DNA from 3 places in the Weizmannia sp. CD-2023 genome. Region 3 is predicted to be linked to each of the others. Evidence: predicted binding sites of a transcription regulator. Region 3 holds the regulator's gene; each other region holds the start of a gene.
What was found. The regulator Rex, encoded in region 3, represses fermentation and respiration genes when NADH is low (regulators of the CRP and FNR family bind a similar motif). The targets are predictions, from matches to a motif close to TTGTGAAATATTTCACAA.
Positions count from the first base shown of each region.

Region 1 (10,726 bases), on a different contig from region 3:
ACAGAACTGCAGGATATGCTGCTCGGTATATTAAAACCGTGGAAAAAAGGCGATTTCAGCAATGCGGTGAAGGCCCATAATGAGATTTGGGCCTACCAGAAAGGCAACATCGGAAAAGCGGAGCGGCGGCTGACGCCTTCTGAAGAAGCGGCATATATTAAGGAAAATTTCAAATGACATCAGGAAGTGGAAACGGTGAAAATTTTAGGTATATCCGGCTCGCTTACCGGTGAGAAGACCTCCATTGGTGTATATGAGGTGCTTATGGCAATTAAAGCGGAAGATCCGGAAGCGGAAACTGAACTGCTCGATTTAAAAGATTATGAAGTGGAGTTTGCAAGAGGGTTTCCACTTTCTTATTACAATGATGATACGATTGCGGCCGTTAATAAAATGCTTGAAGCGGATATCCTTGTTTTTGGCTCGCCAATTTACCAGGCGTCCATTACAGGCGCTTTGAAAAATTTGCTCGACCATTTGCACCGCGATGCTTTTCAGTCCAAAGTATGCGGCATTGTGATGAACGGCGGCTCGGACAAACATTTTCTTGTTGCTGAATACCAGCTGAAACCGGTGTTAACCTTTTTAAAGGCCACCTGTGCGGTCCGCAATGTTTTTATCCACAATGATGATTTTAATGAGGACAATGAAATCATCAATGCCGATATCCAGGCACGCATCCGAAAGCTTGCGCATGAACTGTTGCAATTGAGAAAAGCTTTCTCCGGAGGCAATCCTGGAAATTTGGGATGATGTACTTTTGCCTAGTGCCGTGGCCGTTGCGCATGGGCGATAGTGGATCATCAGCGAAGCTTAGGTAGACGTGCTCTAGGCGAAGGAAGGCGACCATTTTGCCGTTTATCTTGCCGTATGACGCGTTACCAGCAAAAGGATAAAAAACCCCGGGGCAATTTTTCAGGGGAGAGGAGCTCTAAGTTTTTCCGCTTTCTTAACATTGTATCGTTCTTTTAGGCGGAATAAAAAAGTGCCGGCGGACAGCCGGCGCTTTTTCTTTACTGCAATTCCCTTTTTAAAATCTGTTCCGCATGTGCAACTTGTTCTTTTGTCGGCGGTTCGACACCTTTGAGGGGATAGTCGATGCCGAGCGCCTCGTATTTGTAGACGCCTAACTTATGGTACGGAAGGATTTCGATTTTTTCGACGTTTGGCAGCGAATGGATAAAATCAGATGTTTTTTGCAAATCTTCTTCTGAATCGACGCCGGGAACGAGCACATGGCGGATCCAGACCGGAATATGCTTGTCAGCGAGATACCGGGCGAAATCGAGAATATGCTCATTTGACATGCCGGTCAGCCATTTATGCTTTTCCGGGTCAATATGCTTGATGTCCAATAATACAAGATTTGTATATTTCATCAATTCATCCAGTTTTTCCATAAACCGGGAACTGCGCGAGAAACATCCGCCCGCTGTGTCAATGGCAGTATGGACGCCAATTTCTTTGCACGCTTTAAACAATTCGATCAGAAAATCGAGGTGCAAAAGCGGTTCACCGCCGCTCACTGTAATGCCACCGCCGGAAGCTTCAATAAAAGGCAGGTAATCGCGCACATCGCTCATAATCTCTTCGACGCTCATTTCATTGCCTTCATTGATTTTCCATGTATCTGGGTTGTGGCAGAATTTGCAGCGCAGCGGGCAGCCTTGCGTAAATACGACATAGCGGATGCCGGGCCCGTCGACTGTGCCAAACGATTCAGTGGAATGAATGCGCGTTGTCATGTTCATCTCAATCAAATCCTTCTATATAGATTCCCCATAAGTTAAGTGTTTAATAGGGGGGAGGGGGCACGCAGGTGCATGCCGCCCGAATCAGTTTACATCATTTCATGGAACGTGCGGTTAATGACTTCAAGTTGTTGTTCCCTTGTCAATTTAATGAAGTTTACCGCATATCCCGATACACGGATCGTCAATTGCGGATATTTTTCCGGATGATCCATCGCATCCAGCAATGTTTCGCGATGCAGGACGTTGACGTTTAAGTGGTGCGCTTTTTTCGCCATATAGCCGTCCAGCATGCCGTCCAGGTTGGAGACCTGTGTTTCTTCTTCGTGTCCGAGCGCTTCCGGGACAATCGAGAAAGTGTTGGAAATGCCGTCAAGCGAATATTTATAAGGCAGTTTCGCAACAGATGTCAACGATGCGACTGCGCCGTGCGAATCGCGGCCGTGCATCGGGTTTGCGCCAGGGGCGAACGGTTCGCCTGCTTTCCGGCCGTCCGGTGTGCTTCCTGTTTTCTTGCCGTATACAACGTTCGATGTAATTGTCAGGATCGAAGAAGTATGGACAGCGTTCCGGTAAGTCGGATATTTTTGCAGTTTTTGCATAAACGACTTGACGAGATTGACGGCAATTTGGTCGACGCGGTCATCGTTGTTGCCGTATTTCGGATAATCGCCTTCGACTTCATAGTCAACGGCAAGGCCATCTTCGTCACGGATGACTTTTACTTTCGCATATTTGATGGCGCTTAGAGAGTCGGCCGCAACAGACAAGCCGGCAACGCCGCAAGCCATCGTGCGCAGTACATTGCGGTCATGCAATGCCATTTCAAGCCGTTCGTAGCTGTATTTGTCATGCATATAATGAATGATGTTCAAAGCATTGATATAAACGCCTGCAAGCCAGTCTAGCATCCGATCGTATTTTTCCATGACTTCATCGTAATCGAGATATTCCGATGTGATCGGCTGGAACGGAGGTGCGACTTGCATTTTATACCGTTCATCAACGCCGCCGTTAATCGCATACAGCAAAGCTTTTGCCAGGTTGGCGCGGGCGCCGAAGAATTGCATTTGTTTGCCGATCCGCATCGCCGATACACAGCAGGCAATGCCATAATCATCGCCGTATTCTTCACGCATTAAGTCATCGTTTTCATATTGGATGGCGCTTGTCTTGATCGACATTTTCGCGCAATATTGTTTCCATTTATCCGGCAGTTTCGTCGACCAGAGCACGGTCAGGTTCGGTTCCGGCGCAGGGCCGAGATTATCAAGCGTGTTCAGGAAGCGGAACGAGTTTTTCGTAACGAGTGTACGGCCGTCCAAAGCCATGCCGCCGATCGATTCTGTTACCCATGTCGGGTCGCCGCTGAACAGTTCATTATAGTCTTCCGTCCGTGCAAATTTGACGAGGCGGAGTTTCATGACAAAGTGGTCGACGAGTTCTTGTGCTTCCCGTTCAGTCAGGACGCCGTTTTTCAAATCTCTTTCAATATAAATGTCAAGGAAAGTGGATGTGCGCCCAAGACTCATGGCCGCGCCATTTTGTTCTTTAATGGCAGCCAGATACGCGAAATACAGCCATTGGAAAGCTTCGTGTGCGTTTGAAGCCGGTTCGGAAATATCGAATCCGTAGCTTTGTGCCATTTGTTTCAATTCTTGCAATGCACGAATTTGTTCCGAATGTTCTTCACGTTCACGGATGACTTCTTCTGTCATCAAGCCGCAGCCGATTAAATCGAGATCTTTTTTCTTTTGCTCAATTAAATAATCTACACCGTAAAGGGCAACGCGCCGGTAGTCGCCGATAATGCGGCCGCGGCCGTAAGCATCCGGAAGGCCTGTTACAATGCCGGCATGCCGTGCAGCTTTGATTTCCGGTGTGTAGGCATCGAATACACCTTGGTTATGGGTTTTCCGCCATTCTGTAAAAATATGTTTGATTTCCGGATCAATTTCATAGCCGTAAGATTTTAAGGCACTTTCTGCCATCCGGATTCCGCCAAACGGCATCATCGAACGTTTGAACGGTTTATCGGTTTGGAAACCGACAATTTTTTCAAGTTCTTTGTTTAAATAGCCCGGGCCATGCGATGTAATGGTAGATACAATTTTCGTATCCATATCCAGGACGCCGCCTTTTTCGCGTTCCTGTTTCGACAGTTCCATGACCTGATCCCATAATTTTAAAGTGGCTTCAGTCGGGCCGGCAAGAAAGCTTTCATCGCCTTCGTAAGGGGTTACATTTTTCAGAATAAAGTCCCTTACATCGATTTCTTTTTGCCAGTTTCCTCCTTTGAAGCCTTCCCATTGTTTTTTGGAGAGCGTTGCTTTTGTCAGTAATTGTTCAGTCATTTTAAATGGCCTCCTTTAAGCCTATTAATGAGCTGCCTTCAGAATTGGATGTTTGTTTGTTAAATAGTGAACATTTCTTATTACGCTTTCATTTTAGCATGGTCGATTTTAAAAAGATAGTGATAGCGTTCACATTTTGGGGCCAAAAAAAACAGTTGTCAAAGAATGTTCAAAACATTTGGCCGTAGATATATAATAGAAAAATGCGATGAAAGCGTGTTATAACACAAATTGATCAGTTTTTCACATGATTATTTTTCTTGGGGAGAGTTTGTGATTTGGTAACATGCTCAATATTTCACAAAATTGGCACAGCCAGATGAAAGCGTTTGCGTTATATTTTTCATGTAAGCAGTTACATAAAAGGAGTGGGGAAAGATGTTAACAGGATTACGTACTGATTTTCAAATGCCTTCCGTAAACTTGTTTGGACAGGGGACGGCAGAAGAAATTGGAAACAGGCTGAAAAATCTTGGGTGTCGCAGACCGCTGATTGTAACCGATGAAGGGCTCCACCAACTGGGGTATTCCGAAAAAATTGCAGCCTATATAAAAGAAGCCGGCCTGGAAGTGGCGATCTATCCGAAGGCTGAACCAAATCCGACAGACAAAAATGTGGAAGACGGGTTAAAAACCTATCATGAAGAAAATTGCGATTCAATCGTTTCACTTGGCGGCGGGAGCGCGCATGACTGTGCAAAAGGGATCGGGCTCGTTGCGGCCAATGGGGGCAAAATCCATGATTATGAAGGGCTGGACCGTTCTGAAAAACCAATGGTGCCGCTCGTTGCAATTAATACAACAGCCGGGACTGCCAGCGAAATGACAAAATTTACGATTATTACCGATACGAGTCGGAAAGTGAAAATGGCGATTGTAGATAAACATGTGACACCGGTTTTGTCCATTAATGATCCATTATTAATGGTCGGGATGCCGCCGTCTTTAACTGCGGCAACGGGGCTTGACGCTTTGACCCATGCAGTGGAAGCGTATGTTTCAACTGCGGCCACACCGGTAACAGATGCATGCGCCATTAAAGCGATCCAAATTATTCCGCAATATTTGCCAAAGGCTGTTGCAAACGGCAATGATATGGAAGCGCGTGAACAAATGGTATATGCGCAGTATTTGGCAGGCATGGCGTTTAATAATGCATCTTTGGGCTATGTCCACGCGATTGCGCACCAGTTCGGCGGTTTCTATAACTTGCCGCACGGCGTTTGCAATGCGATTTTGCTCCCGCATGTGTGCCGTTTCAATCTGATTGCGCGGAAAGAAAGATTTGCAGAAATTGCCGTTGCACTGGGTGAGAAGACGGATGGCCTGAGCGTCGACGAAGCGGCGGAAAAAGCCATTACAGCAATAGAAAGGTTGGCAGCACAGCTGAACATTCCGAAAGGCTTTAAAGAACTCGGGGCTAAAGAAGAAGATATCGAAATCCTCGCCCAGCATGCGATGCAGGACGCGTGCGCAGCCACAAACCCGCGCAAACCAACACAAAAAGAAGTGGAAGCGATTATAAAAGCAGCGATGTAAGGAAGAAGACGGAGGGGAATTTGAGTAAACTGGCACCTGCAGGCTGGGCACTTTTTCCAAGTGTCCGGCCTGCAGGTATTTTTTGTCTATACCTTTTTTCAAAAGACAGGCGTCCATGTCGCGACGGAAAAAACAGCTGGCGCAAATTTTCCGGATTGCAACCACCGCCCGCAATGCATACCAGGTTCTGGGCAAGTGGAAGATGAGCCTGTTGGATTGGAGAGGGACGAAAAAAATCCCCTTTAGAAGAACCATACGAGAGATTCAAAGCAAATGGCTCCCTGATGGTTTACCTAGGAGGGGTTACGTAAAATTAGACAAAGCGACAAGCACACAAATCGTACGTTCATCGCCCGTTTTGGAATTTATGATTTGCTCAGCGGTTGTAGCAAAATAACGTAATTTTGGTATTCATTTGAGAAACCTTTATGGATTTCTAATATTTCCTGATTTTTAAGGTTCAATTTAATTTGTCTTTGGTTTTTCTTTTCAAATGAATAAGATTGACGGATAGTACTATCTGATGAGGTGATTTGTACAAATGGTTTTCGGTTATGCGTTTTTTCATGGTCAACAAAAGACAATCTATATTTTCCTTCTTGCAGTTGTTTTCCCACTCTGTAATAACCGGAATGTTGAATGAAGTAATCTCCATTCTTATCTTTTTTTAATCTATATAAAACGAATTAATCATTTTTGCTCACTTCCTCGGTCCTTTTTTGGGTATATAGATTGTAACTATCCTAAAAAGGGCGGAGAAAAAATGTTGAATCAAGAACTTGAACAATTGCGAAACGCTATGCAAAACACAAGGGATAAACATCTTTATGAGCGTTATCTCTCTGTGCTGTTACATTTAGAAGGCCGGACTTATCCAGAAATTGCTAAGATTATAGGACGTACCCGGCAAACGGTCATGAATTACTGTCATGCTTATGAAGAAGGAGGAATCTCCAGCCTTCAAATGAAAAAACCAACAGGTAAACCTGAGAAATTAACGGAAGATCAACAAAAGCAGTTGGCCGAAACCATTATAAACAAAACCCCTGCAGAAGTTGGGTTCGAAGCAAAATACACTTGGACGCTCCCGTTAATCGCCGATTGGATCCAGCGTGAATTTCAACAGTCGTATACCCCAAGGGGCGTTTCTAAAATGTTACACCGGCTTGGGTTTAGCTATACAAAGGCCACATATACTTTGGCAAAAGCAGATCCTGAAGAGCAAAAAGCATTCAAAGAAGTCACTTTCCTAAAGCTAAAACAGCAACTGGAGAATGGGATCATCGATCACCTGTTATTCGAAGATGAGGCATTCATCCGTGCTTATCAGGCTCTGCAGTATAACTGGTTCCCAAAAGGACAGCAGCGAAAAATCAAAACATACGGCCAGCATAAGGGTGCAAAGCTGTTCGCTGCCATAAACTATGAAACCGGCGAAATTACGCACTATGAAGAAGAAAAAAGTAATTCCTTGGCCTTTAGACGTTTTGTAGAACTCATTTTAAGTAAATACCCGCAAGGTAAAATTGTAATGGTTTTGGACAACAGCAAAGTGCATCAATCACAATTTATCAAGGATTTCCTGAAAGAAAATCCACGAATGGAATTTGTTTTTCTTCCTAAATACAGCCCTGAGTAGAACCCAGTGGAAGGATTATGGAAGTGGCTAAAGCAAGATGTCGTAAACAACGTCTTTTTCAGCAAATTTTACCAAATTCGCTCCCACGTGGCGGAATTTATGAAACAAGCCAGCCAAAAGAGCCAAGAAGTCATTGACCGGCTGCTTGTTAGATTAGAGCTGTCAAAAACTTAAGTTCATCTTATATAGTATCTTTTCTGAACAGTATTTTTTGATTCCGATTTTATTAACGACTACATTTCTGTATCCCAATTTATAATCCAATATGGCATCGTCCGAAAAAGCAATCAAGAAATAAATTGGCAAAAACCAAATTAAGACGATTTGTGCTCCATGCGCTCTGCTTGAGCCTGTCAGGAAAAATGCAAAAGCAGGATCCCACTTATCACCAAACTGGATTTGGTTGATAAGTAATTGTATGATTTCCACACAAGGAATGAATAAAATAAGGAGAAGACAAACCAAACTGAGTTTATTATGTAGTATTCGATAAGAATGACTTTGCAGCATTTGTACCCTCCGCAATTTTCCGTTCAATTAATTTTTTTCTATATCCTTCCTCAAATCTTCTCTTTCTGTAACTTATTTTAATGAAAAAGGACTTTAATAGCAATACTTTTTTGTTAAATATGAATATTATATACATATAATATTTTCTCGGATTTTGGCTTGTAAAATAGGGCAGCTCTGACGGCCTATCAATAGTCTTTTCTCGTGTAATCGCTTCATAAACGTTCAAAATATATACAAACACAAACAGGGAAAAAGGGGATATGATAGAAAGGCAGTTGTTTGTGATATGATTCACAATTAAACATTTTTCATGTTGGAGATGGTGTTTATGTACGAGGCCGTTGAATCTGTTGTTCAAATGGCATTAAATAAGAAAAAATATCTGGAAGAATCCTTGCTTCGTTATGTGACAAAAGCAGCGTTGGCAAGTATGTTCATCGGTTTTGCCATTATAATATGTTACCGTCTTGCTGAGCCGTTTTTTGATGCGAAGTCTCCGGTTACTTCCTTTATGGCTTCAATATTTTTTGGCGCAGCGCTTGTGCTTATTATGTTTGGCGGCGGCGAGCTTTTTACCGGCAATACGATGATGATGACAATGAGCACGGTAAAAAAAGCGACAACTTGGAAAGATGCGCTCACAAACTGGGTGGCAACGTATGCCGGAAATTTGATCGGTGCGGCGATTTTCGCGCTGTTTATCCATTACAGCGGACTCTATGCGGATTCGGATAACAGCCAGTTTTTAATGTCGGTTGTTGGTGGGAAAATTAGCCTGACGACGGCCCAAATGTTTTTCCGTTCGATTCTTTGTAACTGGCTTGTTTGTTTAGGGTTCTGGGTTCCGATAAACGTAAAGGGAGACGGGGCTAAAATCGCTTCGATGATGCTGCTCGTGTTTGGCTTCGTCATTTCAGGCTACGAACACAGCATTGCCAATATGGTGCTGTTCTCGCTGGCACTTGCCGCACCACACCCGGATACCATTACACTCGTGGGCATTTTGCACAACCTTGGTGTGGTAACGCTCGGCAATATGATTGGCGGCGGCGTCTTTGTCGGTGCCATGTACGCCTTCTTAACATCAAAGAAAAAAGAAAAAGTGCCGGTTGCTGTTGTTGACACACACACCGTATCCCCTTTTTCGGCTGAAAAAATCAAGTAATATAAAACGAGCTGCCTGATAGAGGGCAGCTCGTTTTATATCGAAAAACCTGATCCGTTTCATTAGCTTTGAATCAGCTGCAGGAATTGCTTGGTCCGTGCGTTTTTTGGATGATGGAATACTTCTTCCGGTTTGCCTTGCTCCAGGATGACACCGCCATCCATGAAAATCACCTTGTCTGCAACTTCGCGGGCAAACCGCATTTCGTGTGTGACAACGGCCATTGTCATCCCTTCTTCAGCAAGCTCCTTCATCACATTTAGCACGCCGCTCACAAGTTCCGGGTCCAGTGCGGATGTCGGTTCGTCAAACAGCATTACTTCCGGCTCCATCGCAAGCGCCCGCGCAATCCCGGCGCGCTGCTGCTGACCGCCGGAAAGGCTTGCCGGATACGCATCTTTTTTATCAAGCAGGCCTACCTTTTCCAGCAGCATTTCAGCTTTTTTTACTGCATCCTGGCGGTTTTTCCTTTTTACAATGATAGGCCCCTCAATCACATTTTCGAGAACCGTTTTATGCGGGAAAAGATTGTACTGTTGGAAAACCATGCCGGATTTTTGCCGCAAAGCCGCGCGTTCTTTTTTATTGGGATGTTGGGAAAAGTCAACGGATACATCACCGATCTGTACTCTGCCTTGATTTGGGATTTCAAGGGCATTCATACAGCGGAGCAGCGTGGTTTTACCAGAACCGGATGGGCCGATGATGACGATCACTTTCCCTTTTTCAATGGTTAAGTCAATGCCTTTCAGCACTTCAAGGTTGCCGAATTGTTTATGTAACCCTTCTATTCGAATCATACAGGTCCCTCCTTACTTGCTGATGTATTTATCAAAACGGCCTTCCAACTTTTGCTGGATTATTGAGAGAATCAAACAAATCACCCAGTACAAAAAGGCCGCTTCGACATACAGCAGCATAAATTGATAAGTGGTGGAGGCAATTTCCTGGGCTTTACGGAACAGATCGGCCACCAAAATCAAGGAAGCAAGAGACGTATCCTTCACGAGACTGATAAACGTATTAGAAAGTGGCGGTACCGATACGCGGACGGCCTGTGGGAGTACAATTCTTCTCAAAGCCTGTGAATAGTTCATCCCGATCGAATAGGCTGCTTCCCATTGTCCCTTTGGAATCGACAAAATCGCTGCCCTGATAATTTCTGATGCATACGCGCCGACATTGAGCGAAAAGCCGATAATGGCGGCTGGAAAAGAACCAATGGTAATGTGCACAGACGGCAGCCCGTAAAAAATGATAAATAATTGCACAAGCAACGGGGTTCCGCGGATTGCTGAGACATAGATTCGGGCAATCCATTCCAGTATTTTAATACCGGAAATTCGTGCCAGCGCCGTGGCAAGTGCCAGCACAAGACCGATACAGAAAGTGATGATCGTTAATGGAATCGTATAATGCAAAGCTCCCTTCAGCATCGACAGAAGGGAACTTTGCACCAAATGCAGCTGGTTGCTGCTGATAAACGCAAGGTTATTGGGAAACATCTTCACCAAACCATTTCTTTGAAATTTTTGTTAGTGTGCCGTCTTTTTTCATATCTTTTAAAGCATCATTTACTTTGTCTGTCAATTTCCCTGAATGTTTCCGGAACAAAAGAGCGGATTTGCTGGCATCGTTTGCGGTGGCGGCAACTTTAATGGCAGCATTCGGTTTTTGCTTTTTGTAATCCAGATAAGTTAGGGAATCATTGACCGTTGCATCCACACGGTTTGAAGTCAAAAGCTGGATCGCTTGGTTAAAGCCT
Region 1 covers NZ_JARTJQ010000034.1:10,198-20,923, reverse strand. The annotation lists gene P9687_RS04780 (DUF6241 domain-containing protein) at 1-177, shown strand, start outside; gene P9687_RS04775 (NADPH-dependent FMN reductase) at 196-753, shown strand; gene pflA (pyruvate formate-lyase-activating protein) at 1,014-1,751, opposite strand; gene pflB (formate C-acetyltransferase) at 1,841-4,105, opposite strand; gene P9687_RS04760 (iron-containing alcohol dehydrogenase) at 4,484-5,644, shown strand; gene P9687_RS04755 (hypothetical protein) at 6,010-6,261, opposite strand; partial or broken gene P9687_RS04750 (IS630 family transposase) at 6,408-7,457, shown strand; gene P9687_RS04745 (formate/nitrite transporter family protein) at 8,125-8,961, shown strand; gene P9687_RS04740 (amino acid ABC transporter ATP-binding protein) at 9,024-9,761, opposite strand; gene P9687_RS04735 (amino acid ABC transporter permease) at 9,774-10,466, opposite strand; gene P9687_RS04730 (amino acid ABC transporter substrate-binding protein) at 10,453-10,726, opposite strand, start outside.
Region 1: pflB (formate C-acetyltransferase) is a predicted target of Rex. The motif match lies at 4,337-4,354, and genes of this name have one in related genera.

Region 2 (10,726 bases), on a different contig from region 3:
GCGCGATGACAGCACTTCGCCCTGCTCGGTGATTTTCACGCCGTCGCCAAGTGTAACCGGCGGCTGGGACAAAAGGCTTGAATAAAGCGGGCCGCCGCCGCGTCCGAGTGAACCGCCGCGCCCGTGGAAAAACTTCAGCTTAATGCCGTATTTGGCACCCATTTCGTGGATCTCTTTCTGTGCTTTGTACAGCTGCCAGTTCGCCGTCATCGTGCCGCCGTCTTTGCTGCCGTCGGAATAGCCGAGCATGACTTCCTGCAGATTGCCGCGCACCTTTAAATGGTTGCGGTAAATGGGCATTTGGAAAAGGGTTTCGAGCATTTTCGCGCCGTTCCGCAAGTCTTCGATCGTTTCAAGAAGCGGGGCGATATGGATCTCACTTAAAATTTCGCCGTTCGGGTAGACGCGGTACAGGCCGGCTTCTTTCGCGAGCACGAGCACTTCCAGCACGTCGCTGACCGAATGTGCCATGCTGATCAAATACACCTGGATGGACCGTTCGCCGAATGTTTGGTGGGCGCGTTTGATCATCCGGAATGTGTTGATGACTTCCTGCGTTTCCGGCGTAAACGTATCATAGATTGAAATCATCGGCCGCGGGTCGTTTAAAGCCTTCAGGAGCACCGCGACTTTTTCATTTTCGGGCAGATTTTTATAGTCTTTCGCGATATTGACGTTATAAAGCACCTCGGCAAGTGCCGATTCATGTTCGCCGCTATGGTTGCGGATATCGAGTGATGCTAGGTGGAACCCGAACAATTCGACCTGGCGGATAACTTTGCGGAGCAATTTAATCGGATGCCCGGCCGGATGGTGCTGGTTCACGCTGTCCCGGATCATATACAGATCGGCAAGGAGCTCCTCTGCGGATTGGTAGCCGCCATTGCTTTTTCCCACACATTCCAGTTTATGGATCATAATCGCCAGCTTTCTGCGGTAAATTTCATCTTTTGTCGGCCATAATTTTGCAGCCGGCATTGTATTTTCTTCGCTTTCCACAGACGCAAGCAGGGCATGGCTGGCGCTTATTTTTTTGGCAGAATGGCTGAGCAGCTCCCGGAGTGTGGTAAGCGACTTTTTATATTTTTCCAATACGAGTTCACGCTGCATCTCGAGCGTTTTCCAGGTGATGTCCGCGGTCACGTTCGGGTTTCCGTCCCGGTCGCCGCCGATCCACGATCCGAAATGAAGATAAGAAGGGACTTTAAAACGCTGTCCGTACGATTCGTACAGATAGTCTTCTAGGTCTTCGTGTATGCGCGGCAGCACGTCGAACAGGACATTGTCGAAATAATAAAGCCCGTTTTTCACCTCGTCTAGAACGGACGGTTTCTTCTCGCGGATTTCGGAACTTTGCCATAAAATGGTAATCTCATTCAAAATCGTTTCTTCAATGACTTTTTTCTCATAACGGGTGTTGGCATATTCGAGCGCTTTTAAAAGGTCTGCAATACGTTTGTGGATTTGCAGAATGGTCCGCCTCGTTGCTTCTGTCGGGTGTGCCGTTATAATCAGTTCAAGCGATAAACTGTCCAGCAGTTCTGCAACCATTTCAGCCGGCACTTTTTCTTTCCGCAGCGTTTCGATGCCATCTTCAAGTGAACGCGGTTGGACCTGGTCTGTATCTTCCGACTGGTACTCCCGCCGGCGCTTAATTCTGAAATTTTGCTCGGTAATATTAAATAATTGCAGATAGGTAGAGAAAGCGCGGATGACTTCCTGCCGTTCTGGCGGATTCAGGTCTGTAATTTCTTTTTTTAATTGAAGGTAGAAAGCCTCATCGCCGGTTTCCCTCGCTTTTTGTGCCAGGGAGCGAATATTTTGGATTGTTTTGAGCAATGCTTCGCCGCCTTCAAATAGGATCACTTTATCCAGCAGCCCGGCGAGAAAATCCATGTCTGCCTGCAGGGCCATCCGGGGGGCTTTCTTTTCATCAATTTGATGCAAGGATAATCGCTCCTTTCACTTGGTCAGAAAAATGCACAAAGAAAATGATACTTATTATTATACTTGTAAAATGAAAAAAGTCTAATACTTTATAAAATTAAAAACCAGTAAAGGAACATTTCCCGCATAAAGGGATAAATTAAGGATAAAATGCGAACGATTGAAAGTCAATGATGAATATCATTCGTGTTTTTAATGTGGCAAGTACCGGAGATGGAAAGAAAAGAATTGGCAGTGAAACCGTTCTCTTCTTCTTTAATAATAAATGAAAGCAGCCGGTATGGAGAGAAAAAATTTACTTATATAAAATTGATTTTATGGCCGGCTTTATTATGCCCGTCGTACTGGCTGTCCGCACGGTGTCCATTTATGATGCAGACATGAATGGCTGGGCAGTTGCGTTTTTGTCGATGCCTGGCGTGCACGTCTCCATGCATGTGAAGCGGGTTTTTTTAAGCAGGCAGCACCCGCTTTTTGAGGGGAGGCATTCAGGATAAAAAATGGCAGAGATCATTTGGGCGGGATCAGCCATTTATTCCTCCATCCGGGGCACTTTGTGAAAATCAGCACAAGAATGAATAACGCTTACATATCTGGCTCTTTCAAATAAAGCCATTTGTGAAAAATGTAAACGGATAATTTTGAAAAACCGTCATTTTCCTTTAAAACCGGGCATTTGGGCAGATAAATTTTCAAATTTTCGCCATAAAATATGTGAATCTGATCACAAAAATAGTGGTATACTTACCCATGTGGAATGAAGGAAAATGAACGGAACAGTCAATTTCAGCCATAAAAGGGCATGCCGTCCATCTATTTCACAAACCGCACGGCAGCAATTGCTGCAAAAGTTTAATTGTCCTGCTTTAAAGGAAAAGCAGTATGGAATCCATTAGGAGTTGGCACAATATCCATAGACTGGATAGGGGCCCGCCATGCCGGGCTTGCAAAACTGCTTTCATACAGTGGATATATTTTTTACTTTTGATGGGAAGGAAGATTATACATGAAAAAAGTCAATCGTATTGCAGTGGTTGGAACGGGTGCAGTTGGTACAAGTTACTGCTACGCCATGATTAATCAGGGTGTTGCAGAAGAGCTTGTTTTAATCGATATTAACGAAGCAAAAGCAGAAGGGGAAGCCATGGACCTGAACCACGGCCTGCCATTTGCGCCTACGCCGACCCGCGTTTGGAAAGGCGATTATTCCGATTGCGGCACTGCCGATCTTGTTGTCATTACGGCAGGTTCCCCGCAAAAACCGGGCGAAACAAGGCTTGATCTTGTTGCCAAAAACGCAAAAATTTTTAAAGGCATGATTAAGAGCATCATGGACAGCGGCTTTAACGGGATTTTTCTTGTTGCCAGCAACCCGGTTGACATTTTGACATATGTAACTTGGAAAGAGTCCGGCCTGCCGAAAGAACATGTTATCGGTTCGGGCACAGTGCTTGACTCCGCGCGTCTCCGCAACTCTTTGAGCGCCCAATTTGGAATTGACCCGCGCAATGTGCATGCTGCGATTATCGGCGAACACGGCGATACGGAACTTCCGGTATGGAGCCATACAAATATCGGTTACGATACGATTGAAAGCTATCTACAAAAAGGAATTATTGACGAAAAGACGTTAGATGACATTTTTGTCAATACGAGAGATGCGGCTTATCATATTATTGAACGAAAAGGGGCCACATTTTACGGCATCGGGATGTCCCTGACCCGGATTACAAGGGCAATCCTGAACAATGAAAACAGCGTATTGACGGTCTCTGCATTTCTTGAAGGCCAATACGGAAACAGCGATGTGTACGTTGGCGTTCCGGCCATCATCAATCGCCAGGGCATCCGTGAAGTGGTTGAAATCAAACTGAACGAAAAAGAACAGGAACAGTTCAATCATTCTGTAAAAGTGCTAAAAGAAACAATGGCACCGGTATTGTAAGCATTTGTGCCGGCCGGGCTTCATGGGAGGCCCGGCTTTTTCTTTGAAAAAAATCCCGGCGCCTGCTTAAGGCGGACTGCCGAAAAAAGTGCCCATGCTTGCCCCGCTTTCCGGGAAAAGCATGGGCCTGTTTTTTGCCGGGGTTAGGAGCGGGCCTGCCATAGGCGGATATAAAAAAGCAGCCTTGAATCGATTCAAGGCTGCTTTTTCTTAATTCAATATGATCACTTTGACCGTACGGCGCCCCCATGCGATGGAAGCTTTTTTGTTCGGCATCAGGACATCGATGATATGGCCCTTAATGGCACCGCCGGTATCGGCTGCGATGGCAACCCCGTATCCTTCAACCCAGACTTTGCTGCCGAGCGGAATGACCGATGGATCGACAGCGATCAATTTCATGTTCGGGTTTTTCTTAATGTTATATCCCAAAGCGGTAATATCCAGCTTCGTATCTTCATGGTTATAAGATGTCGCCGTCACATAAAAGGATTTGCCTTGTGGCGTGCTGTGGCCGGAAGATGCGGCGGATTTGGTTCCGGCCGTTTTCCCGGCACCGGCTTCCGCTGGTTTTTTCGCTTGTGTTTCTGCTGTTTTTTCAGCTTGCGCTTCCGCTGCCTTTTCGGCTTCAGCTTCGCTCGCTTGTTTTGCGAGGGCTTCTTCCCTTGCTTTTGCGGCCGCCTGCTGTGCCTTTATTTCTTTTTGCAGGTTGCTGATTTTCGTATTCAAGTCGGTTTGTTTTTGTTCCGCTTTTGACAGCTCATTTTGAATGCTGTCATACTTCGATTTTAATCCCGACAATGCTTTTTCCTTTTCTTTTAAATTTGTTTGCAGTTTTGCCTGGCTGCTTTTCAAGTTTGCCTGCTCCTGTTCGAGCACTTTTTCCTGGTCTGCAATGGCTTTTTTATCGGCTTCAATTTTCGCAAGGTCCGCTTTTTGCTGATCCAAAAGGCTTGTATCAGCGTTCAGCAGTGTCGCGACTGCACTGACCCGGTTGATCAGGTCGCCAATGCTTTCCGCGTTTAAAATCGTTTCAATCACATAGTCGTATTGGTTGTTTTTTTGCATGGCAACGAGGCGTTTTTTAATCACGCCTTCCCGTGCAGAAACTTGGTCCTCCAGCTTTACGATTTCCTCTTTTTTCTTTTCAATCAAATCTTTTGCTGACTGGATTTTCGCTTCAGTTGCTGCGATATTTTCTTTATTTTTCTGAATGGATGATTGCAATGCGTTCCAGTCTTTTTGCAAATTTTCCATTTTGCTTTCGACGGCTTTTTTCTCCGATTCTTTCTTTTGAATGGTTTGCGTATTTTCATCCAATTTTTTCTGTAAGGAACCTTGATCTGTTTCTGCATAGGCATTTAGTTGTGCCGTGCCAACGAATATGGCAAACGCCATAACTGCAATTCGCCTTTTTAAGTGCATAAGACAACTCCCTTCTCCGTACTCTTGTTATAACACAAATAGGCAGAAAGGAAGATTACAATACGATTAAATTCATATTACGAGAATGAAAACGGACTCAAATCATGCGAAAAAGGGAAAAGATAGATTTGGGTGCTTTTTCGCATGATGATGGGCAGTTATAAGACTTCTGCCTCCAGGCGTATGAAAAGCAGCAAAAAGAAATAAAGCGGGTACAGCGGCAAATCACTGTGCTCAAGCAATGGTCGGATAAAGCATATCGAGAAGTGGGAAAAAGTGATAACATAAAAGAATTCGCGGGGGTAAAGGCAAAGAAAGTAGATAAAAAGAAGCAAGGATCTGCTTCTTTTTCAATTCAGACAGGACAGGAAGGAATATTCTGCCGACTAAGGATCCATTTTGATGTTTAAGAAGCCAAAAAAGTGCTGAACTTTTCGATTTTCATTCATGTATAGCCGCGCCGTTTTGGTATGATGATAGGAATAGGTTTTGAATGAGAAGAGAGGAATTTCTTATGGAAATGGTGGAAAAAGCAATTGAATTTGCGGCAAAAGCACATGAAGGCCAATACCGGAAAGCGTCCGACCTTCCGTATATTGCGCATCCGTATGCGGTTGCCATGATGCTTTTAACAGAAGGCTGCCGCAAAGAAGTGGTCACAGCAGGGCTTCTTCATGATACGGTTGAAGATACTGCGGTGACAAACGAGGAGATAGAAGCTGAATTTGGAAGCGATGTTGCCCGCATTGTTGCAGCCTGCACCGAACCGCCTAAAAATGTGCGGTGGGAGGAACGAAAACAGCATACCATCGAGCTATTAAAAACGGCAGAAGAGGAAATTTGTATGCTCATATGTGCAGATAAACTCCACAATTTGAAAACGATACACGAAGGATTGCGAAAAAATGGGGAGAGCGTGTGGAACGCGTTCAGCCGTGGGAAAGAAAAGCAGGAATGGTACTATCGAAGTATTGCAGAAAGTATTGCGTTGAACCATTCTTTTCCTTTACTGGAGCAGCTGCAGGCGGAAATAAAGCAGGTTTTTGGACATGAATAAGGTGCAGGGGAAACGGACATTGCCTGTGAAATAACGGACTTGCTGCTTGTAAAACCGCAAAGTGAGGGCACCGGCTTTCATCCGTAATATTTACGTTACTGCAGACGCCTGCTTGTGCGGGCCGCAAATCAATTACATAAGGAAAATGGCTTGTTTGACGCTAGCCTGTGCGTGTCCTGAGACGCACAGGCTTTTTTGCGTGTACATGACAGTTCAAACGGTTGGAAAACATAAAGGTACAACAACATTTGGAGGCTGCCAATGGAAAAAGTATGGAAGATTTATGCAACTGATTTGAAAAAAATGACAACAAACTGGGCAGCAAGCCTGATCATTGCCGCCTTGATTATTCTTCCATCATTGTATGCCTGGTTTAACATCAAGGCATCCTGGGACCCATACGGCCACACAAAAGGAATTGCAGTAGCCGTTGTGAATCTGGACCGGGGGACAGCGATCAACGGAAAAAAAGTACACGCCGGCAATGAAGTCATGAAAAAGTTGAAACAAAATAAAACGCTCGGCTGGAGGTTTGTGCAGGAAAAGGAAGCCACACGCGGCGTAAAGACCGGAGAATATTATGCGAGCCTGACCATCCCGGAAAATTTTTCGGAAAAACTGGCTTCCATCCTGGGTGATAAGCCGGAGAAACCGGTCATTACTTATACCGTTAATGAAAAAATCAATGCGATTGCGCCTAAAATAACAGGGTCGGGTGCGTCTGCCATTACACAGCAAATTAGTGCGCAATTTGTAAAAACCGTTAGCAAAGCGATTTTTACAATGTTTAATCAAATCGGCATTGAACTTGAAAGGGATTTGCCGGATATTGAAAATTTTAAAGCATGGGTTTTTAGATTGGAGGGAGACATTCCGGAGCTTAACCGGATCATCAGGACGGCAGATCGGGACATTACGAAAGCAGACGCAGTAAGAAAACAGGCAGAAAGCGCGATGCCCGATGTCCAGCGGCTTGCAAAACGCGGCAAAACCGTCTCAGGGGACATGGCCCGCTTTTTTGGAAGCACCGGAAGTTTGCTTGAGCAGACGGATACCGTGATCAAAACCGGACTGGAAGCGCTGAATGCCGCTCCTGCAGTCTCGAACCAGGTGAGTATGCTGGCAGACAAAACGAAAATTGCAGAAACAGCGCCAAAAAATACGATGATTTTGCAAAATAGTAAACAAATCTCTGACGCGTTCAGTGATTTGCTGAGAACCGCTGCTGAAGAAACAGGTTCTCAGCATCTCATCACTGTTGCCGCTCGGTTTACTGCCCTAAGCCAGTCCTTTCAAAAACAGCAGGACCTAAACGGGAAAATTCTCCAACAGGTCAATGACGGGTTGCTGCCGGAAACATTGCAGGCAGATCTAAAGCAGGAAGCCGGCCGTGCCGGGGCCATCGCCGGCAGCCTGCTTGAAAACGATGGTGCAGCCATCGCCGCGGATTTAAAAACATTTGTGGCACAAGCCGGGCAGGACAGTGCAAAAGCAAACAAGCTGTTTCAAAAATTGGAAGGCAGCCTGCCGGATATCCAGGCGATTCTCCGCGATACGAAAACCGAGCTTGCAATCGGGAAAGCAAAATTGAAAACGGCTGAAACGGAACTGCCGGCTGCTGAGAGAAAAATCAGGGAACTGGCTGGTAAAATCCGGGCGTTTGAAAAACAGGGAAATATAGACCGGTGGATTCAACTGCTGAAGAACGATGCACAAGAAGAAAGCGGGTTTTTAAAACAGCCGGTATCGCTGAAGGAAGAAGTTCTATATCCAATCAAAAATTACGGTGCGGGCATGGCTCCGTTTTATACAGTCCTGTCTTTTTGGGTGGGGGCAATGCTATTGGTATCCCTGCTGTCGGTTGAACACCACCATGGCGGCGCATATGCCAGCTGGCAAGTCTATTTCGGCAAGCTGCTCCTGTTTTTAACGATTGCGTTTTTCCAGTCGGCGATAACGGCGGCGGGCGATCTTTTTATTTTACATGTGGATGTGCAGGAAAAAGCCTGGTTTATTTTGTTCGGTATCGGGATTGGTGCTGTTTTTACCGTGATGGTCTATACACTCGTTTCTGTTTTTGGCAATGTGGGAAAAGCACTTGGGATTGTCCTGCTTGTCCTGCAAATTTCCGGTTCGGGCGGCACTTTTCCAATCCAGATGGAACCGTCTTTCTTTCAACATATCCATCCGCTCCTGCCATTTACTTACGGAATTGGCTTAATGCGTGAAGCTGTTGGCGGGATGCTGATGGAGGCTGTGATCACAGATATCATTTATCTGGCAGGATTTCTGGCAATTGCGCTTATTTTCGGGACCGCAGCCAAGAAACTGCTCAGCCGTATGACCGAACGTTTTACAAGAAAAGGGAAAGAAAGCGGGCTATTCGAATGAAAAAAGCGGAATAGACAAGAAAAATGAGAAGGAAGACATGAAAAATAAAGTTGGTTTATAATAAGAAAGAAGAATATTAGGAGGGGATTGCATTGGCGATTGCCGATATTACCATATTTCCGGTCGGAACGGATTCAACAAGCATCAGCAAATATGTGGCGGAGATTGAGAAGGCGCTGGGAAAAGAACAGGGAAGGGTGAAAATCAAGCTGACCCCGATGAGCACTTTAATAGAAGGGGACATCCATGACCTGTTTGAAATCATTGAAAAACTGCATGAAATCCCTTTTTCAAATGGCGTAAAGCGTGTTGAAACGAATATCCGCATCGACGACCGCAGGGACAAACAGCTCACGATGGAAGGAAAACTGGCCTCCGTCGCCGAAAAACTCGGCCAATAAAAACCGGCACAAGGCCGGTATGATAAAAGGAGGTTTGGCCAGGCTCTGGGGGAAGCCCGGCCAAATATGGTTTGCTGCAATTCCTTGCCGCTGTCCTAAATGTAAAACATGAAAAAGAAAAACTTGTGAAATGAAAATGATAAAATGATGAGAATTTCCCCGGAAAAAGCAAAAAGCGGACCGGGACCCGCCTTTTGAATCGCTAAAATTTTACCCGTGCAAAAATTTTACACAAACCCCTTCCGGAACCGGGACGTCTTTTTGCAGCAAAGTGAGGATCCCGGTTTCCGGATCGCGGGCGTATAAAACGAGCGTGCCCGATTCTTGGTTTGCGGCAACGACAAATTTTTCGGTCGGGTCAAGCACAAAGTCGCGCGGCCAGCTTCCTTCGGTTGAAGTGTATTCAACAAGGGACAGTTTGCCGTCCGGGCCGGCTGCAAACACGGCAATGCTGTCATGGCCGCGGTTTCCGGCATAAACAAAACGGCCGTCGGAAGAGAGATGGATTGCGCTTCCCTGGCTGTTTTCCGTAAAATCTTCCGGAATCGTTTTGATATACTGGACATCTTTAAACGTGCCGGAAGCTTCGTCAAATTCGAGCACAATCACTTCATTGCTCAATTCTGTCATGCAGTAGGCCAATTTCCGGCCCGGATGAAAGGCAAGATGGCGCGGGCCGCTTCCCGGGCGGACGGAAAGGACGGCTTTTTCCGTTAATTTGCCGCCATCATGCGCGTACGTTGTAATCGTATCATTGCCGAGGTCCACCGCGACGACATATTTTTTATCCGGGGTAAAGCCTGCGAAATGGACGTGCGGTTTTTCCTGGCGTTCAGGGTTCGGGCCGGAGCCGGTATGTTCGATAACACTTACTGCCGGCTGCAGGCTGCCGTCTTTGTTTGTCAGATAGGCGCTGACCGTCCCGTTATGGTAGTTGGCGGAGACGACCGTTTTCTTGGCTGAATCCACGCTGACATGGCACGGGGAGGCGCCGCCGGATAACTGGCGGTTCAACTCTGTTAGAGCACCGGTTTCCGCATCAATTGAAAAAGCCGCAACCCCGCCCTGGCTGCCTTCTTTGACAACGGCATACAGATTGCGGTTGTCTGCCGTGATATTAAGATAAGTTGGATTGCCCAGTCTGGCGGCAACTTTCACATCTTCAATTTGCTTTTTTTCTGTATCAAGGGTAAAGGTGTAAATCCCTTCGCTGGCGCCTTTTGTATAGGTGCCGGCATACCCTGTCCATTTTGTCTTTCCCATGGCTGATGCTCCTTCCAATCTGTAATGTGAATATTATAACATAGAAAACGTTTCCCGTTCATTCCGGCGCTTTTCCGTGTATGATGCCATGAGCGGAAACGGCGTGATAAACGGGAAGCATGTTCAAAATTGCCGGCATGCAAGCGAAAATATGGCAAATGTTTCATTTTTGTATCAAAATTGAAAGCGAACTGAAACTTTTTGCCGGAGATGTTTTGATAAAATAAAGTAATCGACAAAATTCTACACATCGCTGCATCCCGGATGCAATATGATAGAGATATAAAAGGCCGTGTG
Region 2 covers NZ_JARTJQ010000027.1:19,385-30,110, forward strand. The annotation lists gene ppc (phosphoenolpyruvate carboxylase) at 1-1,896, opposite strand, end outside; gene P9687_RS03150 (L-lactate dehydrogenase) at 2,954-3,892, shown strand; gene P9687_RS03155 (3D domain-containing protein) at 4,103-5,317, opposite strand; gene P9687_RS03160 (HD domain-containing protein) at 5,832-6,374, shown strand; gene P9687_RS03165 (YhgE/Pip domain-containing protein) at 6,636-8,765, shown strand; gene P9687_RS03170 (MTH1187 family thiamine-binding protein) at 8,858-9,166, shown strand; gene P9687_RS03175 (lactonase family protein) at 9,377-10,429, opposite strand.
Region 2: P9687_RS03150 (L-lactate dehydrogenase) is a predicted target of Rex. The motif match lies at 2,660-2,677, and genes of this name have one in related genera.

Region 3 (10,726 bases):
GCTGTCATTAAAAACGGGACGGAAATTGTTTCCAATGTGGTCGCTTCCCAGATTGAAAGCCACAAACGGTTCGGCGGGGTGGTGCCAGAGCTTGCATCCCGCCACCATGTCGAGCAAATTACCATTGTCATTGAGGAAGCGATGCAGCAGGCAGACGCGGCTTTTAAAGACCTGGATGCGATCGCCGTGACAGAAGGGCCCGGGCTTGTGGGCGCGTTGCTTGTTGGCGTCAATGCCGCAAAGGCGCTCAGTTTCGCGCATCAGATTCCACTTGTCGGTGTCCATCATATTGCCGGCCATATTTATGCGAACCGGATCGGGCATGAAATGAAGTTTCCGCTGCTTGCGCTTGTCGTTTCAGGCGGTCATACGGAGCTTGTGCTGATGAAGGGCCATGCCGAGTTTGAAGTAATCGGCGAAACGAGAGATGATGCGGCAGGGGAAGCTTATGACAAAGTAGCACGAACGTTGAACCTTCCTTATCCGGGCGGTCCGCAGATTGACCGGCTTGCCCATGAAGGAAAGCCAAATGTTGATTTGCCGCGATCCTGGCTGGAAGGGACTTATGATTTCAGTTTCAGCGGGCTCAAATCAGCCGTCATTAACACCCTCCATAATGCCGCGCAGCGCGGGGAAAGCATCCGGCCTGAAGATATGGCCGCAAGCTTCCAGCAAAGTGTGATTGATGTATTGGTCGGTAAAACCGTGGAGGCGGTAAAAGCGTTTGGCGTCAAAGAAGTGCTGGTCGCCGGCGGTGTTGCCGCGAACAAAGGATTGCGCGCTGCCCTTTCAGAAGCATTCCGGGATCTCCCTGAAGTGGCGTTGCGCATCCCGCCGATCCAGTTATGCACAGACAATGCGGCGATGATTGCCGCATGCGGGACGGTGCTTTTTGAAAAGGGAAAAAGAAGCTCCCTTGACTTAAATGCTTATCCCGGGCTGGACATTGAAAACTTTTAAACAGGGTTGTGAAAAACCGGTGTATGGGAATCGTCCATACACCGGTTTTTTTGGAGATATGCAGGGGAATTGTGCACAATCTGTGGAAAAGTTGTTGATAAATGATTGGACTTGTGTAAAACTTTTAAAATTTTTTCCGGACAGGTTGTGGGTATTGTGGATAAATCTGTTGATAATTGTGGATTTTGTGGAAAAACGTTTTGGAAAGCAAGAAATCAATATACCGCCTGTGCATAAATCTGTGCATGGCGCGAGATGCCAAAATAAAAACCTGTGCAGAAAATTTCCACACAGGTCCAAACATTACTCCGCCAGTTCTGCCCATTCTTCCATCAGCGCGTCCAGCTCCAATTTCCGTTGCTCCAGTTCTTCTGTCAGCTCGCGGATTTTAATATGGTCCTGAAAGATTTCCGGGTCGGCCATTTTTTCTTCCCGGTCATGAATTTCTGTTTCCAACGTTTCAATTCTTGTTTCAATTTCTTCAATCCTCCGCTTTTTTTGCCGCTCGCGTTTTTTTGCTTCTTTATCCTGCCGGTAGTTGTTTTTCGCCGGCTGTTCCGCTTTAACCTTTTCTTGTTTCGTGTTTTCCAGGCGTGCAATTTCCAGCATTTCTTCTTTTTTTTGCACATAATAATCATAGTCGCCGAGAAATTCACGGGTTCCCTCCGGCGAGAGCTCCACCACTTTTGTGGCAATCCGGTTAATGAAATAGCGGTCGTGGGAAATGAACAAAATCGTTCCCGGGTAATCGATGAGCGCATTTTCCAGTACTTCTTTACTGTCCAAATCAAGGTGGTTTGTCGGTTCATCTAAAATTAGAAAGTTCGCCTTTTCCAGCATCAATTTGGCGAGGGCAAGCCGGGCTTTTTCGCCGCCGCTTAAGGATGAGACGGTTTTTAAAACGTCATCGCCGGAAAAAAGAAAATTCCCGAGTGCCGTGCGGATTTCTTTTTCTGTTTTCAGCGGGTATGTATCCCATAATTCCCGGAGGACCGTTTTATTGGAAGATAAGTCGGCCAGTTCTTGATCGTAATAGCCGGTCATAACGTTGGAGCCATATTCGATCGTGCCGGATATCAGCGGGATTCTCCGGATAATCGATTTCAAAAGCGTTGACTTGCCGATGCCGTTCGGGCCGACAAGGGCAACACTGTCTTGTTTTTTGACTGAAAGATGGATGTTTTTGGCAACCGGCTCCCCGTCGTAGCCGATGGCAGCATCCCGGACATGAAGGACTTCGTTCCCGCTTTGTTTGGCAATTTCAAACGAAAACCGGGCAGATTTTTCATCGCCAAGCGGCTTGTCCATCAATTCCATTTTTTCCAGTTGTTTCCTCCTACTTTGCGCCCGCTTTGTCGTGGTGGCACGGGCAATGTTTTTTTGGATGAATGCCTGCAATTTCGCAACTTCTTCCTGCTGCTTTTCATATTGTTTGACCTCTCGCTCGTACTGGGCGGCTTTTTGTTCCAGATACCGGCTGTAGTTGCCGTGGTATTTTTTAATGGAATGCCTTGAAATTTCATAGACCTGGTTGACGACTTTATCCAGAAAATAACGGTCATGGGACACGATCAGAATGGCGCCTTCATAGCCTTGTAAATATTGCTCCAGCCAGGTGAGCGTTTCGATATCGAGATGGTTTGTCGGCTCATCCAAAATGAGGATGTCCGGCTTTGTGAGCAGCAATTTCGCCAATGCAAGGCGTGTTTTTTGCCCGCCGCTTAATGTCCGGATCGGGGTGTTGTAGTCGTACTGGTCAAAACGGAAGCCATGCAGAACTGACCGGATATCCGCTTCGATCTGATATCCGCCTTCATCTTTAAAACGTGTCTGCAAAGTATCATAAGCATGCAGCACTTTTTCATACTCCGCCGGGCGGTTATAAATCTTAGGGTCGGCCATTTTTTGTTCGTATTCGCGAAGCTGTTTTTCCATATCCAGCAAATTTTTAAAAACCGACATCATTTCGTCCCAAATGGACAGATCCGATTCGAGTCCGGTATTTTGGGCGAGATAACCGATTTCGACACCATTCGGCATAATGATGGAACCTTCATCATAAGAAAGCTGGCCGGCGATGATTTTCAGGAGGGTCGATTTGCCGGCCCCGTTTCTCCCGACCAAGGCAATCCGGTCTTTTGTTTGAATTTCTAATTTTATATCCGATAAAATAAGTTCAGCGCCATAATATTTTGTGACTTGTTGAACTTGCAGCAACATCATCTTTATGTTCACCTCTATACCATTGTAAGTGTACAGGAAGGCGAACTGCAACTCAACCGGCGTGATCGGAATTTGTCAAAAAACTTTTCACATAAATTCGTAAAAACCCATGAAAAAAATGCTTACTTGTGATATATTTAACATAGTTGGAGAGAGAAAAAGGCGCATGCAGGCATTTTTTTAAAACATATTTTTTCTTTGCTCAGATAGGAGTAATATTATAATGAAGAATGGCAGCGCTGCCATTCTGGAATGGACGCACGATTGGAACCAACAGCACAAAAAACTTAAGCTTTCAACTTGGGGGATTTCACATGAAGGATGAATCAGTAAAAATACCGCAAGCCACTGCAAAACGGCTTCCATTATATTACCGGTACCTGAGAAATTTATATACACTTGGCAAGCAAAGGGTATCCTCGGCGGAACTGAGTGAAGCGGTGAAAGTCGACTCCGCTACGATACGCAGGGATTTTTCCTACTTCGGGGCACTTGGAAAAAAAGGTTATGGTTATAATGTAAAATATTTATTGTCTTTTTTCGGCAAGACGCTGAACCAGGATGAGATCACAGATGTAGCGCTGGTTGGCGTTGGGAACCTCGGTACAGCCCTTTTGAATTACAATTTTTCGAAGAATAACAGCGCACGGATTGTGATGGCATTTGACAATGACCCCGGGAAGGTGGGGAGCCATGTTGGCAATGTGCCTGTTTACAGCATGGACGAATTAAGAGAACGGCTTTGCGCGGAAGATGTGACGGTTGTGATTTTGACGGTCCCCGCTTCCAGTGCCCAGGCAGTGACAGACGAGCTTGCCAGTACAAATGTAAAAGGCGTTTTAAACTTTACACCTGCCCGGCTGAACGTGCCGCCGGATATCCGCGTCCATCATATTGACCTGGCCGTGGAACTGCAGGCACTGATCTACTTTTTAAAACATTATTCAAATGATGAAGAAAATTTGAAAGAAACAAAAGAGCCGGTTGCGAAGCCATAGCCAAAAAGCTTTTTTTCCGTTATCATAGTGGGTACAGGGGGTGGCCCGATTGAAAACGGAATGCAGGCGCAAATGGCAATGGCCGGATTTGGCTGTGGCGTGCAAAGGGAAAAGGGCGGATTCAACGCCGGCACTTAAAGGGGAACGGCGATGAATACGAAAAAAATGCCGGTTACCGGACACATCCAGGAATTGAGAAAGCGGTTAATTACCGTTCTCATTTTCTTTCTGTTTGCCCTGGTTGTTGGCTTTTTTACCGCAAAACCTGTTATACGTTATTTGCAGCATGCCAAAAATGCCGGCATGTTCACGATGAATGCCTTCAGGGTAACCGATCCTATTAAGGTTTTTATGGAAGTTTCGGTTGTGATCGCATGCCTATTGACCCTGCCGGTGATTTTGTACCAGCTTTGGGCGTTTATAAGCCCGGGGCTGTATGAGAAAGAAAAGAAACTGACATTAAGTTACATTCCTGTTTCCATCTTGCTTTTTATAGCCGGCGTTTCTTTTTCCTATTTCGTGCTTTGTCCGCTGATGGTGAAGTTTATGATGGGCTTGTCAAATGAAATGGGCATTCGTGCGGTGATCGGGATCCGGGAGTATATTCAGTTTCTGCTAGAGATCACGCTTCCGTTTGGCTTTGTGTTCCAAATGCCGGTCGTGGTCCTGTTTCTGACCCGGCTTGGCATCATTACGCCGAGACTGTTGAAAAAGGTAAGAAAATATGCGTATCTTGCTTTGATTGCAGCTGCCGGCATCATCACCCCGCCGGACGTGTTTTCGCAGCTGATTACCTTTGTTCCACTCGTTTTGCTGTATGAAGCAAGCACACTGATTTCGAAAATGGCGTACCGCAATGCCAAAAAAGCGGCAAAAGAAATGCCAATGGATGAACAGACGATTGCTTCTGAATAAGAAAGCCGTTTTCCGGACGGAGCCGGAAAACGGCTTTTATTTTTTCACTGAGTTTTTCAGCTTGAAATGGAGAAAGATCAGCCTGATGCCGGAACCCAGATCCAATGTTGCAATCAACAGCAGTAAATAAGAAAAAAAGCCCCAGCCGCCCACTTGTACCTGCTGAATGGCAAAATAAGTGAACAAAGCCCCGAGCAGGCAGTTTACAATCCCTGAAAAAAGTGGTCTCATCATAGAAGTCCTCCAATTGAGCTGTAAATTTCATGTACGGATGTCTGCAGAACGGACGGGTGCAAAAGCAGCCTCACGACCACAATCGTGTTCATGGAAACATGCGCAAACATGGAAACGGTGATCCGGTTTGTTTTCTCGTATAAATAAGCGAGCGTCAGCCCTAAAAGGGAATATAAAAACAAGTGGCTCGGTTCGGTATGCGCGAGTCCGAAAATAACCGAGCTGACAATACCGGATAAAAGGAATGAAAAGCGCCTGCGCAGCGTGCCGAAAATGATTTTCCGAAAAACGATTTCCTCGAGAATCGGCCCTGCGATCGAGCTGATGAGGATGACGAGCGGAAATCTTTCAATCAGCGCCATGATTTGCTGCGTATTGTTGGAGGCAGCCGGGGCACCGAATAATGATTCAATGATCGCGGCTGCAGTCTGGGCAAAGAAACAAAGAAAGACGCCGCCTATTGCCCATATGGCGGATGGCGCGGCCGGAAGCGGTTCAGTCCGGTCTGTTTCTTTCTTTGCGGCTTTTCTTAAAAAGTACAGGACGATGATCAGCCCGATGATAAAGCTGATGACGGTCCAAAGCGGGGGCGTCAATGTCCGCATGCTGTCTGCCGGTTCGTGGAAAACGTTCACCCCGGCATAGTAGAGCAACGGATACCCGACGGCGCCGGACAGCAGCATAAGGATGTACGTCACGAGAATATACACATACTCTTTTTTCACGCGTTCTTTTCCTTTCTTGCCAGTTCAAAGTTTAAAGGATCGCAAATTCGTCCAATATGTTCATTGTACTATTGAACCGGGCGGGGTTCAAATGCCGTGCGCAGAGCCAGCCTTTTCAGTTGCATATCCGGATGGTGATCAAGCATACTTATAAAAGGGCAAGCGGCTGAAATGGAGGCGCGCAACCGGCATCCTTTGACGGGGCTCTTTAAAGGATGCAGGGCCCGAAAAAAATAAAAAAAGTTGGATGAGAGACTTGCAAAAAAGCAAGGAATTATTTATTATAATAAATGTGTTAGCACTCAACTTATGCGAGTGCTAATAATGGACAAAATTTTACATAATACGAATTAAGGAGGTTGTTTCACGTGTTAAAACCACTGGGTGATCGCGTTGTCATTGAATTAGTTGAATCGGAAGAAAAAACAGCAAGCGGTATTGTCCTGCCTGACACGGCAAAAGAAAAGCCACAGGAAGGCAAAGTTGTGGCTGTCGGTTCCGGGCGTACCCTTGATAACGGTGAACGTGTTGCCATCGATGTAGCAGTAGGCGACCGCATCATCTTCTCGAAATATGCCGGCACTGAAGTGAAATATGACGGAAAAGAATACTTAATCCTTCGTGAAAGCGATATTCTGGCGGTTGTGGAATAAGCCTGGCTTGTTGAAACATAGAAATAACGATATGACATGAGGAGGTTTTATAAATGGCAAAAGAAATTAAATTCGGCGAAGAAGCCCGCCGCGGTATGCTTCGTGGTGTGGATAAACTGGCAGATGCTGTAAAAGTGACATTGGGCCCGAAAGGACGTAACGTCGTTCTGGAAAAGAAATTCGGTTCTCCGCTGATCACAAATGACGGTGTCACGATCGCAAAAGAAATTGAACTCGAAGACGCGTTTGAAAACATGGGTGCCAAACTTGTCTCCGAAGTGGCCAGCAAAACGAACGATGTAGCTGGTGACGGTACAACCACTGCAACTGTTCTGGCACAGGCAATGATCCGTGAAGGCCTGAAAAACGTAACAGCAGGTGCAAACCCGGTTGGCATCCGCAAAGGGATTGAAAAAGCAGTTGCGGCTGCTGTCGAAGAATTAAAAGCCATTTCGAAACCAATCGAAGGCAAAGCTTCCATCGCCCAAGTTGCTGCAATTTCCTCTGCTGACGAAGAAGTCGGCGAATTGATCGCTGAAGCAATGGAACGCGTGGGCAACGATGGCGTTATTACCATTGAAGAATCAAAAGGCTTCTCAACGGAATTGGACGTTGTGGAAGGAATGCAGTTCGACCGTGGCTATGCATCGCCTTACATGGTAACGGATTCCGACAAAATGGAAGCTGTTCTGGATAACCCTTACATCTTAATTACAGACAAGAAGATTTCCAATATCCAGGAAATCCTGCCTGTTCTGGAACAAGTTGTCCAACAAGGCAAACCGTTGTTGCTGATTGCGGAAGATGTTGAAGGGGAAGCTCTTGCAACACTCGTTGTCAACAAACTGCGCGGCACATTCAATGCCGTTGCGGTAAAAGCGCCTGGCTTCGGTGACCGCCGCAAAGCGATGCTCGAAGATATTGCAACCCTGACAGGCGGCGAAGTGATCACAGAAGAACTCGGCCTTGATTTGAAATCTGCAACCATTGACCAACTCGGCCGTGCCGGAAAAGTGGTTGTTACAAAAGAAACAACGACAATCGTTGAAGGGGCAGGCGACTCTGCTGCAATTTCCGCACGTGTAAACCAAATCCGCATGCAATTGGAAGAAACGACTTCCGAATTTGACCGTGAAAAATTACAAGAACGCCTTGCAAAACTGGCCGGCGGCGTAGCGGTCATCAAAGTCGGTGCTGCGACAGAAACCGAATTAAAAGAACGCAAACTGCGCATTGAAGATGCTTTGAACTCTACGCGCGCTGCTGTTGAAGAAGGCATTGTAGCTGGTGGTGGCACGGCGCTGATCAATGTCATCAAGAAAGTTGCTTCCATTCAAGCAGAAGGCGATGTTCAAACAGGCATCAATATCGTTGCACGCGCTTTAGAAGAACCTGTACGCCAAATCGCGGAAAATGCCGGCCTTGAAGGTTCAGTCATTGTCGAACGCCTGAAAAAAGAAGATGTCGGCATTGGTTACAATGCCGCCAATGGAGAATGGGTCAACATGATTGAAGCGGGTATCGTGGACCCGACGAAAGTAACCCGTTCCGCACTTCAAAATGCTGCATCTGTTGCTGCAATGCTGCTTACAACAGAAGCAGTTGTTGCCGACAAACCTGAACCGCCGGCACCTGCAGGCGGCGGCGCCCCTGACATGGGCATGGGCGGCATGATGTAATAAGCGCCTGAAAATGCTGGGATAACGGCTTTTACAGACGTTCAAAACTGTACCATTCCATGTTTCGGTTCATGTTTTAGATCGTTACATTTTTAATGAGGCTCCCGGGAAGTGACCGGGAGCCTCTTTTTTCTGTTTCTCATACACGCTTTGTGTATGCTTACAAATGAACAGGGGTGTTGAAATGGCAAAAGCCGAAAAGAAGGGAAGCGGCATGAGTCCTGTACGGGGTGATTGCGAAATGAAGGGAAGCGTATAAACCGTAAGTAAGATGGTTGCAAAATAGAGGGAAGTGTTTGAGAAAAGTGATTGCGGAATGAAGGCTATGCCCATAAGCCGCTAATGATGGCGGGTGAGGCAAGCGGCAAACGTAAGCGTGGTGGGCGCGAAATGAAGGGCCTGAACAGGTGACAGAAAGAAGGCAAGCCGGTTTTTTTAGGGATGCCGGCCCGGTTATTCCGCGTGTTCACGGAATACCCAGAGCCTTGTGCCAAGAAAATTGACAGCCATCCCTGCCAGTGTGGCAATGATCTTCGCGTATAAAAGCGGCCAGCCCCACTGCTCGTGAAAGAGGAAAAGCAGAAGGGAAGTCAGCGCATAGACAATTAAATTGACGGCGATAAACCGTGAAGCTTCAGCCCATGTTGCTTTTTTTCTTACTTGAAACGTCCAAAACCGGTTCAGCAAATAGCTGTTTGCCATGCCGGCCGTATAAGAACATGCCTGTGCAACCAGATAAGGCACATGGACGGAGGTGAGCAGAAAAAATACGAGAAAATCAACAAGCGTATTTCCGGCGCCGACAATGCAAAACTTAAGAAAAGCGGCATATTGTTTGAGCATGGGTCCAGCAAACCTTTCGTAAGTTGTGTTTTCAAGTTTTCATTGTATCACTGTTTTGGCTTAAGACGAAAGAAGATTTCTCGTTTTTATATAAATTCGTTTCAATGGTATAGCGCGGGCGCCTTTTGACTTCTTTAAAAATTTTGCCGATGTATTCCCCGATCAGCCCCACCGCCATCAACTCTAGGCCGCCAAGGAGCCAAATAGAGATGATCAGGGAAGCCCAACCGGAGACGGTATGGCCGGCAAGCTCCTCTATAAGGGCATAAAGGCCGACAAACGCACTTAAAATAAACGTGACAAACCCGAGGGCCGTCACAAAGCGGACCGGGGTTATGCTGAAAGACGTAATGCCATCCAGGGCAAAAGCGAGCATTTTCTTTAACGGATATTTTGATTCCCCGGCCATCCGCTCTTTTCGGTCATAATACACTTTCGTAGAAGGAAACCCGAGCAAAGGGATAATCCCGCGCAAAAACAGATTTGCTTCTTTATATTTTAAAAGTTCCTCCAATGTTCTCTTGCTCATCAGCCGGAAATCAGCATGGTTCGGCACGAGCTGAATCCCCATTTTTCCCATCAGCCAGTAGAACCCTTGCGCACTTGTCCGTTTAAACCAAGTGTCCGTTTCCCGGCTGTCGCGGACGCCGTATACAATATCGTAGCCTTGCCAATATTTTTCCATAAAATCCCGAATCGCCCGGATATCGTCCTGCAAATCGGCATCAATGGAGATGACGCAGTCGGAATGCTCACTGGCGACCGTAAGCCCTGCAAGCAGCGCATTCTGGTGCCCGGCATTGCGCGACAGTTTAATGCCTTTTACAAACGGATGGCGGGCCGAAGCGGATTCAATGATCTGCCAGGTTTTGTCGCGGCTCCCGTCATCGACAAACAAGAGCGTGCTGTCTTTTGCAATCAGTTTGGACTGGATCAGAGATTCGAGCACCTCTGACAGCTGCTTCATCGTTTCATGCAATACGGCTTCTTCATTATAACAAGGAACAACAATCGTTAATTTCGGATATTGACTCATTCTACAGCATCTCCTTTACCAGCATGATGCTTACTTTACTTCGTATAAATAAATGGTCCACGCCGAGTCGGCATTGCGGAAAGTTTTTAAAAACCGCAAATGCTCTTCTTCTGCGTTTTGGATCGGGACAGCCGAGAAAATATACCGCCCGCCAAGCTTTTCAAACGCTTTTGTATCGATGGCAAGATGATGGATTTTGACGCCGCTGTTTTTCCGGAATTCATAATGCTTGCCCAGTTCGCTGACAAAAATATAACAGCGGTTCCCCCACTGGTCAAAATACGTTTTTAATTGCGGGCTTTTCTCCAGTTCCCCGGCAATGATTTTTCGGAATTTCCTTTTATAAGACAACGGATAATAATTATTGTAAGAATCTAAGGTGTAGAAACCGTTGTACTGGGCAATGGCCGGATGGATCCCGATGCTGGCGACGCGGTAAGCGCTTTTCGGTTTGCCGATA
Region 3 covers NZ_JARTJQ010000044.1:20,056-30,781, reverse strand. The annotation lists gene tsaD (tRNA (adenosine(37)-N6)-threonylcarbamoyltransferase complex transferase subunit TsaD) at 1-960, shown strand, start outside; gene P9687_RS06365 (ABC-F family ATP-binding cassette domain-containing protein) at 1,264-3,183, opposite strand; gene P9687_RS06360 (redox-sensing transcriptional repressor Rex) at 3,498-4,181, shown strand; gene tatC (twin-arginine translocase subunit TatC) at 4,332-5,096, shown strand; gene P9687_RS06350 (YdiK family protein) at 5,133-5,330, opposite strand; gene P9687_RS06345 (CPBP family intramembrane glutamic endopeptidase) at 5,327-6,055, opposite strand; gene groES (co-chaperone GroES) at 6,424-6,708, shown strand; gene groL (chaperonin GroEL) at 6,762-8,387, shown strand; gene P9687_RS06330 (GtrA family protein) at 8,841-9,230, opposite strand; gene P9687_RS06325 (glycosyltransferase family 2 protein) at 9,262-10,266, opposite strand; gene P9687_RS06320 (DUF6044 family protein) at 10,297-10,726, opposite strand, start outside.